DNA from 4 places in the Paenibacillus sp. FSL R5-0744 genome. Region 1 is predicted to be linked to each of the others. Evidence: riboswitches for the same ligand, from Rfam matches in the RefSeq annotation. Region 1 holds a riboswitch; each other region holds the start of a gene.
The links. A riboswitch is a leader RNA that binds a small molecule or an ion and turns the genes downstream of it on or off. The one in region 1 is predicted to bind cyclic di-AMP.
Positions count from the first base shown of each region.

Region 1 (4,216 bases):
GCATTAAAATATCCAGGAGCCAGCACCATGAGGAGGACAATGATCGTACCGACCTCTACCACGAACATGACGGGATTTTTGATTAGCGTTACTGGGTTAAGCTTTATAAAACTATCCTTTACAGCGCTAAGGAGTATGGGTCCCGTCAGCAACTTTTTTCTTTTTACAGTACTCATCTTATTCTCCCTCTTCCTACCGTAAGGTTAGATATTCTGCAATGGGGCCGAGTACAATGACCGGCAGGAACGTCAACGCACCGATAATCACTACTGTACCAATCAGAATTCCCGTAAACAGTCCATTGTCTGTGCGGAACGTGCCAATCGTCTCAGGAACCGGCTTCTTCTTAAGCAGAGAACCTGCTACCGCCAGCATTGCAATGATAGAGACATAACGACCTAGCAACATGACAATCCCGGTTGTGACATTCCAAAAAGTTGTATTGTCTGCAAGCCCTTCAAATCCTGAACCATTGTTCGCGGCAGAAGAGACATATTCATATAACACTTGGCTGAGTCCATGGAATCCAGTGTTCGTAATCGCCCCTTGCCCCAAATCGGTCAGGAACGCAGCTGCGGTTGGCACAAGGATAATGAACGGATGCACAAGGATCGCTATGGCAATCAGCTTCATCTCCTTGGCCTCTATTTTCCGTCCGAGGAACTCCGGTGTCCTGCCGACCATGAGACCGCACAGGAAGACACCCAGAATCGCATACATCAGCATATTGATCAGTCCGACACCTTTACCACCGAAGACATTGTTGAGCATCATCAGTGCAAGAGGCGTAATACCTCCCAGCGGCGTCAGCGTATCATGCATATTGTTAACACTACCTGTCGTAGCTGCGGTTGTTACTGAAGTAAACAAGGAAGACTGCGGTATGCCGAAGCGCACCTCTTTACCTTCCATACTACCTTGTGAAGATTCAATTCCTAGTGCATTGATCGCCGGATTGCCTTTCGATTCAGCATAGAAGTTTAGGCTTAACAGCAGAACAAACAAGGTCATCATTGCGGTAAAAATTACCCAGCCCTGACGTTTGTTCTTGGCAAACAATCCGTACATATAAGGGAGCGAAGCTGGCAGCATCCACATAGAGAGAATCTCTAGCACGTTCGTAAGTGGATTAGGGTTCTCAAAAGGATGCGATGAATTGGCCCCGAAGAAGCCGCCACCATTCGTGCCCAGATGTTTGATCGATTCCAAAGAAGCTACTGGACCGATAGCAATTTGTTGTGTTTGGCCCTCTAGTGTAGTGACTTCAAGTGATGGCTTGAGCGTTTGTGGCACATGTAGTCCTACCAGCACCAATGAAACTAACAAAGCTAGCGGAATGAACACACGAATATGTGCTTTGACGAAATCCTCGAAGAAGTTCCCGACTGATTTCCGTCCCGTGATTCCTCTGACAAAGGCAACCGCAACAGAAAATCCGCTCGCTGCAGATGTGAACATCATCATCGTGATGACAGCCATTTGTGAAAAATACGAAAGCCCCGTCTCCCCGCTATAATGCTGCAGGTTCGTATTGGTCATAAAGCTGATCACTGTATTGAATGAAAGCGTCTGTTCCATATCCGTAATTCCATTCGGGTTTAACGGCAATCCCCGCTGCAATCTAAGAACAATGTAACTGAAAGTAACCAATACGATATTTGTTAACACAAAGCTGAGCGCATACTTCTTCCAAGACATTCCGTCCCGTTTTTTCAGGCCGATCAGCTTATAAATCCCTTTTTCCATGCCTCCAAACCATCGATCCGTACGGTTCGGTTCATTAGAAAATACATAATATAAATACGTGCCCATCGGCTTAACCAGCAAGATAAGAATTACGATTACAGCAACTATTTGCAAAATGCCCATGAATGCCCCTCCTTAAAATTTCTCCGGATGAATCAATGCGTAAACCAGATATACAAACAACAGTAGGGTAACAGCGATTACTAGAATCACAACTTATCCCTCCCTGTATCCTCAACTACACCTGCGCACCAGCGCATAAATCCATAAAACAACCCGTAAATTACAGCTAACGAAGCCACCATATACAGATCCATCATATCTCCCGCACTCCTTCTTTTATCCTTGATGAGGTGATTTATCGATTAGAAAATCAGCATCACCACTATGAGAATAGATTACATAACTTGCACCAAGTCTTTTATAGACCAATCTAGGATTTATTGAGCTTGTGATTACAAAAATCGGCTGTGTCGTCCAAGTGCGGCACATCTGAATGTAGCGGCAGCATAACGTAAAGCTGCTCTCGAACAGATATACCCGTCCTACCGGGAACGGCGGGCGAAACCAAGTATTCTGATGGCGGGTATCAACTAGAACGACTTGTTCAATCCCCATCTCTTCGAGTAGGGCCTTCTCAGGCAAGTTGTTGGTCAATCCGGCCATCTTAATGCCTCTGAATTTTAGAAGCTTAATAAAATGTTCGCCTGCCTTCGTTGGCGCACATACCAGTACATATTCATTCTGATCTGTCATCTCTTATTCTCCTCAAATGCTTTGCTTGTAAGATCAGAGCTTGATCACCCTGATCTTGAAAGAAAAGCTACCGCTAATGATGAATATAACGACCTCTTCGTGAGGTTTTCCATAAATGCTTTGCTTAAAAAAGCACAGCAAAAAGCCACAAAGGATTCTCCTCTGTGGCTCGCTAGCGGTCACATTGCACTCATCCTCTCTCCATACGCTTACGAGGTTAGCTGTCGGATTCGGGCGGTGAGAGTCGCCCTACCTGTATAGATGCGAGCTCACTCGCATCTTCTACAGGATTCACCCCATAACCGGCTTCCGACTCTCACATCGTCTGCCGATTGTTGGTTCCCCCGCTTTCCTTAACGGAAATTAAGCGGATCAAATATTCGATTGTTGTTGAAACAGGAGTAATCATACCCTTATGCAGGAAGAATTGTAAAACCTGATTGATGCCAAAATAATGCAAATTAAAAACTATTTTCGTATCGGATAGCGCTTACTTGATATCCAATCTCTCTATATCTCTTGTTTACTCGAGTTTTAATCCATTAGCGAAAAGCGGGCATACCATGTGATTTTATTCACCACAAATGTAGAAATCTTAAAAAAACGCCTTTATAGGTAAGAAAACAAGAAGTCGAGATTAAGCGAGGAAGAAGCCCGATAACTCGCAATAAATACCTATTTGGTTCCCTTTTCCGTCGTAGTAGGCAGGATTTGGTTTAAATCGCGCTCAAAAGAACACTTTCTGTTTTTACAGAAACACCTTGAAAAGAGTATGATTCGGGTTGAATCTATTTCACGAAATACATTCAACGCTGAGTTCCTGTATTTGCAGGGAACGGGGGAACCATCAGGTCACATGGCCTACTTGGGGTGAATCCGAAGGAGACTGTCCAAGTCTCATATAGGTAGGGCGACTCTCACCGTCCGAATCCGACAGCTAACCTCGTAAGCGTAAAGAGAGAGACCCTTGATCCGCCACGCTTTGGCACAGGTGTGTGTATACCTGTATTCCAAAACCGCAGCAGAGGTCCTCCTCTTGCTGCGGTTTTTGCGTTACCTGAATCTATAGGGTGATAGCATGCTGGACGGGGTGAAAGGAATGAAACACTATTATTGGGGAACTCAGCAAGAGCTACTTGAGCCGATAAGTCTAAATTATGTTTGCTTTGGAGCGTTGTGGTTCGAAGAGGATCATCACAGAACTATTGTCGGCTATGCTTTTGGTCAGAAGCAGATTGAATCACTTCGCCATTTCAGCAGCCCATCTACCTGTGAATACTGTATGGACCGAACAATTATATACGAAATATATAAAAGTATCCGAGAAAAGCAACAGCTGCAGGATTGGTCAGCACACCAACGTTTTCCGTGGCTCACCGCTTTTAAGGAACCGTGGAAAGACATTGCAGTCGGTTGGTACGTAATGAGATCCCGCAACACCTTTCCCTTACATTTATCCGTTATACGCAAACAGAAATTCAGACTATGGCTAGAGCATACCGCAGTCTGTGAGAATGAAGCTGAAATGCTCGCCTGTATAGAGAAGGCTAATGACATTCACCATGTAGATCTTAAGCTTTTGGAAACCTAAGGAGGAAAAAACTGTCATGGACCAGCGAAGACTGTCTCGCATAGAAGTATTCGTCTTTGATTCACCTGAGCCTATTCATTATGGAATGGAGGCTGATCAAGGCAGCCGTTATGGCATCCTGAA
Region 1 is NZ_CP150228.1:587,126-591,341, reverse strand. Features, by position in the region: gene kdpB (potassium-transporting ATPase subunit KdpB) at 1-176, opposite strand, end outside; gene kdpA (potassium-transporting ATPase subunit KdpA) at 193-1,869, opposite strand; gene MKY19_RS02660 (hypothetical protein) at 2,086-2,502, opposite strand; cyclic di-AMP (ydaO/yuaA leader) riboswitch at 2,693-2,882, opposite strand; cyclic di-AMP (ydaO/yuaA leader) riboswitch at 3,303-3,468, shown strand; gene MKY19_RS02655 (hypothetical protein) at 3,602-4,093, shown strand; gene MKY19_RS02650 (hypothetical protein) at 4,110-4,216, shown strand, end outside.

Region 2 (4,216 bases), 1.7 Mb from region 1:
ATTTTATCTGTTGCAACGGATTCAGGATGAGGTGCATAGATTCGCCATCACCTTCCACCGTGAACAACGTGGGAAGTCCATGGTTACTTCTAAACTGGACTCCATACCAGGTATAGGCGAGAAGCGGCGCAAGGCGCTGCTTAAGCATTTCGGATCACTAAAGAAAATTAAAGAAGCCTCCATAGAGGATTTTATATCACTTTCTATTGGCGAAAAGCTGGCTAGTCAAATTCTTGAGGCGCTCAAGGATGAAGAGCCAGCGACATAGGCATTCGAAATACTGGAATGATGTATACGTTAATATAAAAAAGGTGTCACAGCAGTTTTCTGCTGTGACACCTTTTTTTATTATAGGTTATCCACCCGTTACTTCTTTAAATTACAGATGTAGGTTCAACCGGCTTAGGTTCTGATTTCTGCGGTGGATTAAACCGATAGACGATGTAGGCGACTATGAACGGCATTATAATCGCGAAGATACCAGCCCCTACATTCACGCTTTCCTTCATAAAGATCAGCGTAGCGCCCATCAGAATGCTGTCAAACACGACGTGACTGAACATGACGGCAATAAATCCGTAACGAAGGAAAATATAGCTAAAGAGCAAACCAATCACGGTCAGCTCAATAGGACGGGAACTGATGGGGTAGATCGGATACAGCGTATGGCCAAACGCCCAAACCAGCGTGGTGATCAGGCAAGCAATGAACGTGCTTCGGAATACTTTTTTCAACATAGGAATTCCGAAAAAACGATAAATGGCTTCCTCGGATAAACCAGCGAGCCATGCAACGATGGGCAGCAGCCAAGCATATCTCATGTTGTAAGGAGATTGAGTAGCGTCAGTAGTGGACCAGTTCTGCAAGGTAAGTGATAATACAATGAACATAAGGGTCTGCACCCCTAGCAGCACGAATGCCCAGACGTATCCAGCCCGGATACTATCCAGAACATATTTTCCATAGCCAGGCTCTTTAGCACGAGGCCATGGGTTCATCCCCTCTTCTTTTTTCCATAGGCCGTCCCCTCCAACTAAAGAAAAATAGAGCAGGGAGGACATTAGGAGGCTATATAAGGCATAAATGATGAACATTATGACGGAAGTTATCTGAGCCTCGAGTCCTTCGCCTGAGGATTCAGGGAGCATATTATAGGTGCTGATCATCATGATTACAAAATAAGCTGAGCTTAGGAATATTCCACGCTTAAAGGAGGTATGTTCTCTTCTAAGTATGCTGTAGATGAGTGCCAGAATTCCTAAAGCTAAAGTAGGCAAACCGTAGCCGAATAAAGTAAACTTTTCCGCGAGAGAGGTCTGGTCCTTTACATAGGAGGTATGCCAGGCTGGAGCGGTGAATCCTGCTTTAAAGCTGGATACCTGTTCGCCAGTGAAATCGAAATAATAGTGTAGTAAGGATTCGCCGATCTGAACGGAACGATCTGTATACACGAGCCCGTAGTTTCCCGTATTCGATTCAATTTGCAGCTTGGCGGCATTTACATCCCATTCCTGAAGCCAGGGACGGGCAAGATTTTCTTTTTGTGCAAGTGATAAGGTAGTACCCTTGTCCTCTTCTTTTGCACTGGTGGATACATTGTTTGGTAATCCGGTACCTGATCCTTCTGCACCTTGTGTGAAAGCGACAACTCCACCAGTATACATATTGAGGTCAACAGAGATCAGTGGCTCTTGTTCCGCTGAAGGACTAAGTGTTACACGAAAGATGTCAAAAGGATATCGTTGATCCAATTTCTTTTTTGTATAGTCCTCCAAAAGCTTCTCGCGGGACATATAACCATAAAAGGAAGAGTCCGTATCGTACAGTACATTCCACTGATCGGTTGGTGCTTTGGTGTAGTTCAGCTTTTGTTCTGCGAATGATATGGCTTTGTCGCGGGCTTCCGCCTTACTGATGACAGTAGTATCTTCCCCGGCAGGGCTATTTAGCACCGAGGGAGCAATTTGAAACATAATAAATAGAATAAGACCGATAATGCCCGAGATGATGAGCCTCTTGGAGAGGGCACGTTGCTGTAAGGGCTGGCCAACGGGATTCATGTAACGCCTCCTTGTAAACTGACAATGTTATGTTCCATTATAGTATTAGTGCCATGATAGTTACAAAAATCATCGTATATTCTTTTTATGGGTAATAGAGATATTATAGAATAGGTAACTGAATATATACCATGAATTTAAGGTGATTCTTTCTTCATTTTTCATGAAAATCGATGCAATTGCAGGGAAAACACGGAAAAGTGATGAGAAAAGGCACTCTTAGTGGTACATCCTCTCCAAACCGCATTTTTCATATGAATCACCATTAATAGTGTCTTTGTGATTTATCGAAATAACATATATAATTTGTATGCAATTGTATATAGCCGAATTTCAGGTGAAAACGGGGGAACCATAAGAAGTAATGAAAAGATGAGTATACGCCATAGGCGTTGTCTTTATTCATCAGGGGTGAATTTCGTTCTAGGAACGAATAGGGCAGCCTGCACAGTCCGAATCCGTCAGCTAACCTCGTAGGCTAATTTACTGCAGGAACCAAGGGTAGCATTGGTTTTCCAGTGCTTTTTTTGTTGGAATTCTTTAAATTTTGATAAGAGGGTGAGCGTAGTGGCTTCACAGTTTCGCAGGGTTTCTGAATCAAAGTTCCTGAAGCTCTCTCCGCCTCAGATTATGGTGCTTGGTTTTGCATCGATCATTCTGATTGGAGCCTTGCTGCTAATGCTTCCCATTTCGAGTACCAGCGGGAATGCTGTTAGTTTTATTGATGCGTTGTTTACTGCAACATCGGCCACCTGTGTGACGGGACTTGTGGTGCTGGACACCGGGACGACATTCACCATTTTTGGGAAAACCGTAATTATGGTGCTTATCCAGGTGGGCGGCTTAGGGTTTATGACAATGGCGACCTTATTTGCCATGATGATGAAACGCAAAATTTCCTTGCGGGACAGACTGATCCTTCAGGAAGCAATGAACCAAGGCTCAATGGAGGGGATTGTTCGACTGATCCGGAGAGTACTTATTTATTCCTTGGTCATCGAAGGCTGTGCAGCGGTGCTTCTGTCCTTACGCTGGGCGTTTGATATGCCACTGGGAAAGGCCATTTATTTTGGAATATTTCATGCGGTGTCTATGTTTAATAATGCTGGATTTGATATTTTCGGGGATTTCCGGAGTTTAACCGATTATGTATATGACCCGCTAGTGAACATCGTGGTGATGTTTCTGATTGTCTCTGGCGGTATTGGTTTTATTGTCATGTCGGATCTGGTGGAGTTTCGTGTCAAACGTAAATTATCTTTGCATAGCAAAGTTGTACTCTCCACCACTGCAGGGCTTATTCTTATCGGCGCTTTGGTTATTTTTATATTTGAATTTACGAATCAGCGCACACTGGGGAATTTAAATTTCGGCGGCAAAATATTATCGGCATTCTTTCAGTCGGTATCGCCCCGAACCGCTGGCGCCAATACGGTGGATATTGCCGGACTGCGGCAAGCCTCACAGTTCTTTATGGTTATTCTTATGTTTATTGGTGCATCTCCAGGATCAACAGGTGGCGGGGTCAAGACTACAACCTTTACGATTATGATTGGTGCAGTAATCGCGATGCTGCGCGGACGTGAAGATGTTGTACTGTTCCGTTACCGATTGGCGCAGGAGCGTATCTATAAAGCGTTGACGTTAACATTACTCGCTTTGCTATTGGTCCTCACGGTGTCGATGTTACTGTCCACAACAGAGGATAGTAATTTCTTAGCGATATTATTTGAGACGACCTCAGCTTTTGCCACGGTGGGACTAACCATGGGGCTGACACCTGAACTGTCTATCTTCGGCAAGATTCTGATCTGTCTGACCATGTTTGCAGGTCGGCTAGGTCCATTAACATTAGTGTATGCGCTTGGACCTAAACAGGGTAAACCATTGTATAAGCACCCAGAAGGTAAAATAATTATTGGATAGGAGTTAATCCGAAATGAAAGCACAGCAATTTGTAGTAATCGGTTTAGGCCGCTTTGGCTCAAGCCTTGCACTTGAGCTGATGGAAATGGGCTACGAGGTGCTCGGCATTGATCACCATGAGGAGCGTGTGGAGGAAATGAGCGATCACCTGACGCATGCGGTAGTGGCTGATGCTACAGATGAAGGAATTATGCGCTCGCTTGGCGTACGGAACTTTGACTGTGGGATTG
Region 2 is NZ_CP150228.1:5,749,436-5,753,651, reverse strand. Features, by position in the region: gene uvrC (excinuclease ABC subunit UvrC) at 1-268, shown strand, start outside; gene MKY19_RS25385 (CPBP family intramembrane glutamic endopeptidase) at 375-2,060, opposite strand; cyclic di-AMP (ydaO/yuaA leader) riboswitch at 2,375-2,554, shown strand; gene MKY19_RS25380 (TrkH family potassium uptake protein) at 2,691-3,986, shown strand; gene MKY19_RS25375 (TrkA family potassium uptake protein) at 4,000-4,216, shown strand, end outside.
Region 2: another riboswitch for cyclic di-AMP. It lies ahead of MKY19_RS25380 (TrkH family potassium uptake protein); the one in region 1 lies ahead of MKY19_RS02660 (hypothetical protein).

Region 3 (4,216 bases), 470 kb from region 1:
GAGCAGAGACTACCTTCCAATTGTTAAGCGATAAGCTTCTTCTCTCTGCTGAGGTTGATCCTGAGCATACCATTCTGTTAGAAAACAAACATCTTAATAACTTCAGACTGGCGGAAATAGAGCCCAAAACGCTCTCCCGCTGGACATTAAGTGTAACTAAACTAGTTGAAACCGTGCTCGGAACTCTTGTCTGGTGAGGTGAATGATTGTGAGAACATCGATAACCCGCGGCTGGCAAAGCATGAAGGAGCAATTTTATATTCTGATTCTGCTCTTCATCTACCGACTGCTCTGGGGCTACTTTATGTACGGCTTCATCCGGTCTGCTATCGTTCCAATTCTACTACGTTATCCAGATAAAGACGCTGGAGGCAGCGGAATGGGCAGACTACTCTATTATGTCGAAGGGCAGTTCAGCTTAAACACAGATCCTGCGATACGTACTTGGTTATGGATGTTCCTAGGGCTTGTTGTCTTACGACTGCTACTCTCCCCCTTCATAAGGGCAGGATTACTGCATGAACTCCATCAGGAGCGAAAAGGAGAGCGTGGCCTGTTCTTTTTTCCAGGTATGAAGCTTTATGGATTTCCAGTGTTTATCTTCAGTCTAATCGAATGGGTGCTGGCTCTACTTCCGTTATACTGGCTTGCTCCAAAAATGTACGGGCTATTCTTGTCCTCCTTTCTGAACTACTCTTTGTTACTTCATCTAGTTCCATACGTATTGGCATGGCTTATATACATCTTTATCGTGCGCCTGTTCCTTCTATATATGCAGTTTGGTTATACCAGCGGCACGGGGATGTTCTCCTCCTTATTCATTTGCTTGAAGTCGCTGATTCCGGCAATAGGAATTTCAATCATACTTGGTGCAGCAGGCCTGATCCTTTTGCTAGTGTGCGGACTAACGGGTATCTTCTGTCCTGGCCTACCAGCACTTCTTATTCGTCAACTTTCATCACTGCCCTCAACACTCTTCAAAATGTGGGGAATTTCAGCTCAATATCATCTATGGCAAAGTAAAGCATTTCCACAATAATTTGAAGCATTACAGAACATAATATAAGAGTCCCGGTTCCTGAATCAGGAGCTGGGACTCTTTCGCGTTATAGACAAATTATGAGGATTTGCAAAATCGTAAAGACTTTGTTACAATAAGTCCTGTTCCATTGGTAACAAGTTTGTAATCATTTGAAACGATTTCTACATAACTTCATGTATTTGTCGTAGTCATGTCGATAAGTCACTATCTGGTGCATAAAACGCCGAATTCCTTGCACCGGGAAGTGGGGGAACCATATTTTGGGTGAATTGATCTCGCTTTGCAGTGATCATAGGGGAACCTTCTACCGAATCCTTAAGCTAACCTCACAGGCATTGGAAGGGGTACAATTTTTTTGAAGAATTTAAGAAAAGCATGCGTCGCTGCGGCGCTAGGACTTGTGATGGCGTTCTCTATTGGTGGAGGAAGTGCCTTTGCAGATTCTAAGATGGACAGTGTTATTTCAAAGACAATTGGAGTTGCCTATAAAACCGGAGGCACTAGCACTGCCGGGTTTGACTGTTCTGGATTTACTACGTATGTATTCAAGAAGGTGGGTCTTTCTTTGCCCCGTACTTCAAAAGCTCAATATAATGTCGGAACTCCTGTAGCCAAAAGTAAATTACGTTCAGGTGACCTAGTTTTCTTTAACACATTGGGCAACGGCGTATCCCATGTCGGCATTTATGTTGGAAACGGAAAATTCGCACAATCATCATCTTCATATGGCGTGACCATCACTTCACTTAGCCAGTCCTACTGGGCCAATCGCTACGTTGGTGCTAAAAGAGTAATGAGTACTTCCTCATATCAAGCTATAGCCTACGATTAATACTTCCCCACAACTATAACCTCACAATTACATTATATAGACCTGGGTTTGATTATTGACTTAATCGAATCCAGGTTTTCTTTTGCCTTATTATATTCTTTACACCTCTAGAACGGACTTTAAACACTTTTATTTGATAAAAATTTCAATAAATATAAAAATTAGTTTAATATTATCGCTTACATATGCATTTTGTCTTTAAAAAAACGAATTTTTCTGCATGATTATGTTAAAAACGATTGCCAAGCGGCACTCTGTTTGTTACAATAACTGCAGTAAGATTTTAGTAACATTTTTGTAATCATTAAGTTGTTATTTACAAAGGTTTTGTCATGTATTGATTACAAGCTATTCCTAATCAACAGTATCAGCCGAGTTTCCTAACTATTAGGAAAACGGGGGAACCAACTTTGGGTGAATTGACCTCCATTTTTAGAGGGGTCATAGGGGACCTTCAACCGAACCCTTAAGCTAACCTCGTAGGCATCCGGAAGGGGTATAAACTTTTGAAGAAGAAGCTAGCAGCAGCAGTACTTAGCTTTTCCATTATTTTCACCATCGGAGCAGGAAGCGCTTTCGCGGATTCCAAAATGGATAAAGTGATCGACAAGACCATCGGAACTAAGTACGTATCCGGCGGCATCTCCACAAATGGATTTGATTGCTCCGGATTTACAATGTATGTATTTGATAAAATTGGTATAAACCTACCACACCAATCAGGTTCCCAGTATCAAATGGGTACTGCTATCTCCCAAGATGATTTAAGATCTGGAGATCTTGTATTCTTCAATACAAGTGGTAAGGGTGTCTCCCATGTCGGTATTTATGTCGGTGAAGGCAAGTTTGCACACGCATCTTCCTCACGCGGTGTAACGATTAGCTCCCTGAGTGATAGCTACTACGTGAAACGCTACATCGGTGCTAAACGAATTATGAGCACGGATGCTTATCATTCTGTTGCTTCTGAGACAGAAGATAATGATGATGTTCAATAAGTAAATCGTACATAGGCTCTTTTCCAAGATGTTGATTCTTGGGGAAGAGCTTGTTTTTTGTCTTATTTAGTATTTACCCCTCTCAGAATTTGTAAAACAATAATCCTCATAAATTTCTGAGTCGACCATGCCTCTTTTTGTATATAATTAGTTACAAGCATAAACGCCTTCGATGTCCTTATAAGGACCATAAGTATTTTAAGCTACAAATATAAGACATTTAAAGTTCCCCCGTGAAAGGAGGTCCTTGACCTTATGATAAATCCCTCTGTTACTTTTCATGTAGCGCCTATGGAGACCAGTCACGCGGAAGAGGTTTGCAACTGGGATTACACTGCCCCTTATAATATTTACGGCTGGATGCCGTGGGAGCAAATGCAGGCTCTTGGAATCGAGTTCGGTGACCCGCAGCTACGGAATGAGCAATATGTCTCCATACTAAATGGGCAAGGGATTTTGTGTGGATTCGCGCAGTTGTTTCCAATGGAAGGTGTTGTTCGCTTGGGGATTGGTATGCGCCCTGATCTATGCGGTCAAGGTCTAGGGAAAATATTCATGGATGCAATCGTGCAAGCAGCCTTAATTCGTTATCCTGAGCGTGAGATTGATCTAGAGGTATTGACCTGGAACCAGCGGGCGATCCGAACTTACCAAAAGTGTGGATTTACGATTACCGATACGTATGAGCGCCTAACCCCCACAGGAAACAAACCTTTTTATTGCATGGTCTATGATAAATAATATTAAATTCCATATTTTTCAATGATTTGATGGCATTATCGTTCATTTTTTTGTCACAAACCCTATGATAACGCTTCACCTTGAGCTATAATGTAGGGAGCAGCTTACATAGAAGGGACGAACTGGGATGCAGAAATGGATCATGAGCGGTTTGTTTTTTGCCGCCTGTGCCTTTGCGGTAGTACTTATGTTTACACTTCCAGGTAAAGAAGAGGTAGCTGAACAGAATAAACCGACGATGCCGGAAGTCCAATTGGATGCGGCAAAGGCCGAAGCAACCGTGAAAGCCAGCTGTATCACCTGTCACGGCGATCAGCTTCAAGGTGGAGTTGGACCCAGTCTTCAAAATGAAGGCGGTCAGCATGATGCTGAAGAAATCTACAGTATCGTCACTAAAGGACGCGGTCAAATGCCTTCCTTTAAAGAAAAGCTAGCCCCTGAGGAGATTGCAAACGTCGCCCTCTGGCTCTCAGAGAAAAAGTAACAGTAACTACTACCTAAGCAACTAAAAACGCCCGTGCCAGAAGATAGTTCACTATCTGCGCACGGGCGTTTATTTATGAGTTTGGGTGACACTAACGATTTTTCTCAAAGGCTTCATTA
Region 3 is NZ_CP150228.1:112,435-116,650, reverse strand. Features, by position in the region: gene MKY19_RS00555 (M1 family metallopeptidase) at 1-197, shown strand, start outside; gene MKY19_RS00550 (hypothetical protein) at 209-1,039, shown strand; cyclic di-AMP (ydaO/yuaA leader) riboswitch at 1,254-1,392, shown strand; gene MKY19_RS00545 (C40 family peptidase) at 1,446-1,874, shown strand; cyclic di-AMP (ydaO/yuaA leader) riboswitch at 2,234-2,375, shown strand; gene MKY19_RS00540 (C40 family peptidase) at 2,381-2,872, shown strand; gene MKY19_RS00535 (GNAT family N-acetyltransferase) at 3,128-3,613, shown strand; gene MKY19_RS00530 (cytochrome c) at 3,741-4,097, shown strand; gene MKY19_RS00525 (4a-hydroxytetrahydrobiopterin dehydratase) at 4,189-4,216, opposite strand, start outside.
Region 3: another riboswitch for cyclic di-AMP. It lies ahead of MKY19_RS00540 (C40 family peptidase); the one in region 1 lies ahead of MKY19_RS02660 (hypothetical protein).

Region 4 (4,216 bases), 550 kb from region 1:
AGAAAGTCTGCTCACCTTGTGTGCGGCCTTGCTGCATGATCTGGGACACGGTCCATTTTCCCATTCTATAGAAGAAGCTTTTGAAATGAATCATGAGGATTGGACTTGTCGAATTATTCTGGAGGACACAGAGATTACTGAGATCTTGCGTGATGTGGAGGAGGATTTCCCTCGAAAAGTAGCCTCTGTAATCGCTAAAACTTATGAGCACGAAATTGTTGTAAATCTGGTTTCCAGTCCGCTAGATGCTGATCGCATGGATTATTTGCTGCGTGATGCGTACTATACAGGTGTAAACTATGGAACTATCGACATTGATCGGATTTTAAGAATGCTGCGTCCTTATAATGGTCGAATTGTTGTAAAAGAATCGGGAATGCATGCCATTGAAGATTATTTAATGTCGCGTTATCAAATGTACTGGCAAGTCTATTTTCATCCGGTGACACGTAGCTCAGAAATTATTTTGCGACAAATTTTTCGTAGAGCCAAGGAGCTTTTCCAAGAGGGGTACAATTTTAGTTTCATGATTAATCCGCTGGAGGATTTGTTCCGTGGTGAGGTGACAGTGAAGCAATATTTAATGCTAGATGAAGCACTGGTACAGACGGCTTTTATGCAGTGGACGCTTGAGAAAGATGAGCTACTAAGCGACTTGTGTACCCGTTTTATTCATCGTAAACTTTATAAATATGTTGAGGTGGAGAATCTCGATACAGATATGATTACTGAAATTCGCAGCAGTTTTTCGGCAGCGGGACTTCACCCAGAATATGATTTGGAGATTGATTTTCCGACAGATCTGCCCTATGATGTGTTCCGTCCGGGAGAAGCTTTTGACAATAAACAAATTCTGCTGCTTGATCGGCATGATCATCTGCGGGAAATTTCAGAGGTGTCGGATATTGTGCGTTCTATTAGCGGCATTCACCGTGGCAGATATCATCTTTATTTTCCTCAGGATAAGTTGAGAAATGCGCTTACGCGATTGCCTGCTTCTATTGCAGAGATTTTTGCAAAATAATACAAGAAAATATGGGATATTTGACAAGAAGAGTAGAAATATAAGATATAACGGATAGTGTGAAACTTATATTGTCTTATATTTAAAAAAGAACAAGGAGTGAGGGTTAAAATGTTTCTGTTTGACACACATACGCATCTGGATGCACCTCAATTCGACGAGGATCGCGAAGAAGTTATCGCCCGTGCTGTAGAAGCAGGAGTTAGCAAGATGATTAATATCGGATTTAATCGGGAGACGATTCCCTCAACGATGAAGCTGGCGGAATCTTATGATTATATTTATGCGGCAGTGGGTTGGCATCCTCAGGATGCGATTGATATGAAAGAAGGAGATCTCGATTGGATCGCTTCTCTATGCAGTCATAAAAAAGTAGTGGCTATTGGTGAAATCGGACTGGATTATTACTGGGATACTTCTCCCAAGGATGTGCAACATGAAGTTTTTCGCAAGCAAATTGGACTAGCCCGTGAATTAAATATGCCGATTTGTATTCATGATCGTGATGCCCATGAGGATGTTGTACGGATTTTACGGGAGGAAAAAGCAAATGAGGTTGGAGGCGTGATGCACTCGTTCTCAGGAAGCTGGGAAACAGCTAAAATGTGCTTGAATCTTGGTTTTCATTTATCCTTTGGAGGACCCATTACGTTCAAAAATGCAAGAGTGCCAAAAGAAGTGCTTGCGCAGACCCCACTAGACCGATTATTGATCGAAACCGATGCTCCATATTTGACTCCACACCCCTTCCGCGGGAAGCGAAATGAGAGCGCTCATGTGAAGCTTGTAGCAGAGGCAGCAGCTGAAATTAAAGGGTTAACATGGGAAGAATTGGCTAAAATAACGTATGCGAACGCACTGGAACGATTTGGGATTGAGTGAAAACGGGAGCAAAACAGGCGAAAAATAGAGAATGGCCGATATATTAAACTTTTTTAATATAAAAACGGCTGAATATTACAATATTTTAACCATATTTTTGCGTAAACGTGGTTGAATCGTCCTTTACAACATGCATCAAAACAGGATATCATCTTTTCAGTGATGTGAGCTGTGTTATAGTGACAGCCATTGATTCATGGATCGTCTCGCTGAGTCTCCGTATGGAGAACGGGGGAACCAATATTGACCTGCCGCATGCCTGTATTTTAAATACGGTTTAGACGTGCCGTAGGACAGTATTTGATTTCTTCACGTGGTCTTTGGGGTGAATTTAAGGGCAACCGCCATGAGCGGGTGACCTGAAATAGGGCGTCTCTCTTTCGTCCGAACCCGACAGCTAACCCCGTAAGCGCAAGTAAGAGAGGCAACCTCGTGCACAAGCATTCTCTATTCTGATATTGGAGAAGCCACGAAAGAGTCCTCAGTTGAACTCTTTTTAGGCTTTTTTATTTTTGAATAAATAGAATGTTGCCCACATACTGTTATATAACAGGGGTGGGAGTAGCTGTGCCGAGCAGGCGATCCATGAGCAGGAGACGCTAAGTTATTACGTGCGTGTCCTGTGACAATCTCAAATAGTTTCGTCAAAGGAATTCAGTCCTCATGATATACAATTGACGACGGGGCTATGTAAGGAGGATGGAGAGAATGGGCGTATTCCAACCAGAAGTATCCCATGATTCGCAGTCATCCAGCAGGTCTTTCGCATTACGGTGGGAGCAAGTAAATACTCGCGTACTTTTACTTGCAGGCGTGATTTCAGTCGCTATCGCGCTACTTATTCTGCTGTACGTACACGGTCAAAGTAACAAACAATTATTTTTAGTAATAGACGGGCAAACACAGACGCTTGAAACGCGGGAAGCGCTTCTTGGTGATGTGTTGGAGAAAGAGCAAATTTCGCTGCAGCCGCATGATGAACTATCTTTAGGTCTGAGTGATGAAATAAAAGACGGTGACCGTGTCGTTATCAATCGTGCGCAGAAAATTAGTCTTACTGCGGATGGAGCAACAAAAACGTTATATACGACCGAAGACACAATTGGTAAAGCAATTGAGAAAATGGGCATTACCCTAGAAGGTCATGATAAGATTTTCCCTTCGTTAGACACCACCATTTCTGCAAACATGGAGGTTAAGATTGTTCGCATCAACAAACAGACCGTACAGCGAACAACTAACTTACCCTTCAGAGTCATCAAGACAGCAGACCCCTCCCTTACTGTGGGAACAGTTAGAGTGGCACAGGCAGGCAAACCAGGCGTCATGATTCAGCATATTGAGAAGATCTACCAAGACGGAGAACTGGCCTCTATGCGCATGATTGGTAAGGAAGTACAAACGGTAACGAAAGATAAGATTATTGCCGTTGGTACCAAAGCACTTCCTAAGCCGGCTGTAGCTAAGACTACAACAACTTCCAAATCAAACACCACTTCAAAAACGGCTAAGGTTAGCGCCAAGACTAATAACGTCACAAGCAAGGCTGGCGTAGACTTTGAGTACAAGAAGATGATTAAGAACGTCTCCATGACAGCTTATTCATCAGAAGAGCCAGGTATTGGTACCAAAACTGCCTCCGGAACACGCGTAACGGAAGGTCGTACAATTGCGGTAGACCCGAATGTAATCCCTATTGGCTGGTGGGTATATATCGAGGGACTTGGGTTCCGCCGAGCAGAAGATACTGGCGGTGCCATTAAAGGCAATAAAGTAGATGTCTATTACGATTCACTGAGCCATGTCCGTAATTTCGGTCGTAAATCACGTACCGTTTATGTTATTGGACCTGTGAAGCCGGAGTTAAACTAGGCTGAAGCTTTTGCAAATTATTCTTTGATAAGCTATAGTGATGATAACCGTTAAGGAACGCCAGATGATCATTTCGTTGATCGCAGAGCAACCGCTCATCACTTATACATTCTTTAACCAAAAGAAGAGGAGCGAAACCTCTTCTTTTTTGCTTTTTTTGGAAGGAGTCAAGAGATATGATTAAGGAATTAATTGTCGTTGAAGGTAAGAGTGATACCGTCGCTGTTAAACGCGCTGTTGAAGCAGATACGATCGAAACAGGGGGCTCGGCTGTGGACCGGACCGTAATTGCGAAGATCGCGCTTGCTATGGAGCGTAGAGGAGTGATTATCCTTACTGACCCGGATCACGCAGGTGAACGAATTCGTAAGATCGTGTCCGCAAAGGTGCCGGGCTGTAAGCATGCCTTCATTCCGGAGAAGGACGCAACCCGCAAGG
Region 4 is NZ_CP150228.1:40,048-44,263, forward strand. Features, by position in the region: gene MKY19_RS00180 (HD domain-containing protein) at 1-1,024, shown strand, start outside; gene MKY19_RS00185 (TatD family hydrolase) at 1,136-1,906, shown strand; cyclic di-AMP (ydaO/yuaA leader) riboswitch at 2,104-2,333, shown strand; gene MKY19_RS00190 (3D domain-containing protein) at 2,615-3,778, shown strand; gene rnmV (ribonuclease M5) at 3,955-4,216, shown strand, end outside.
Region 4: another riboswitch for cyclic di-AMP. It lies ahead of MKY19_RS00190 (3D domain-containing protein); the one in region 1 lies ahead of MKY19_RS02660 (hypothetical protein).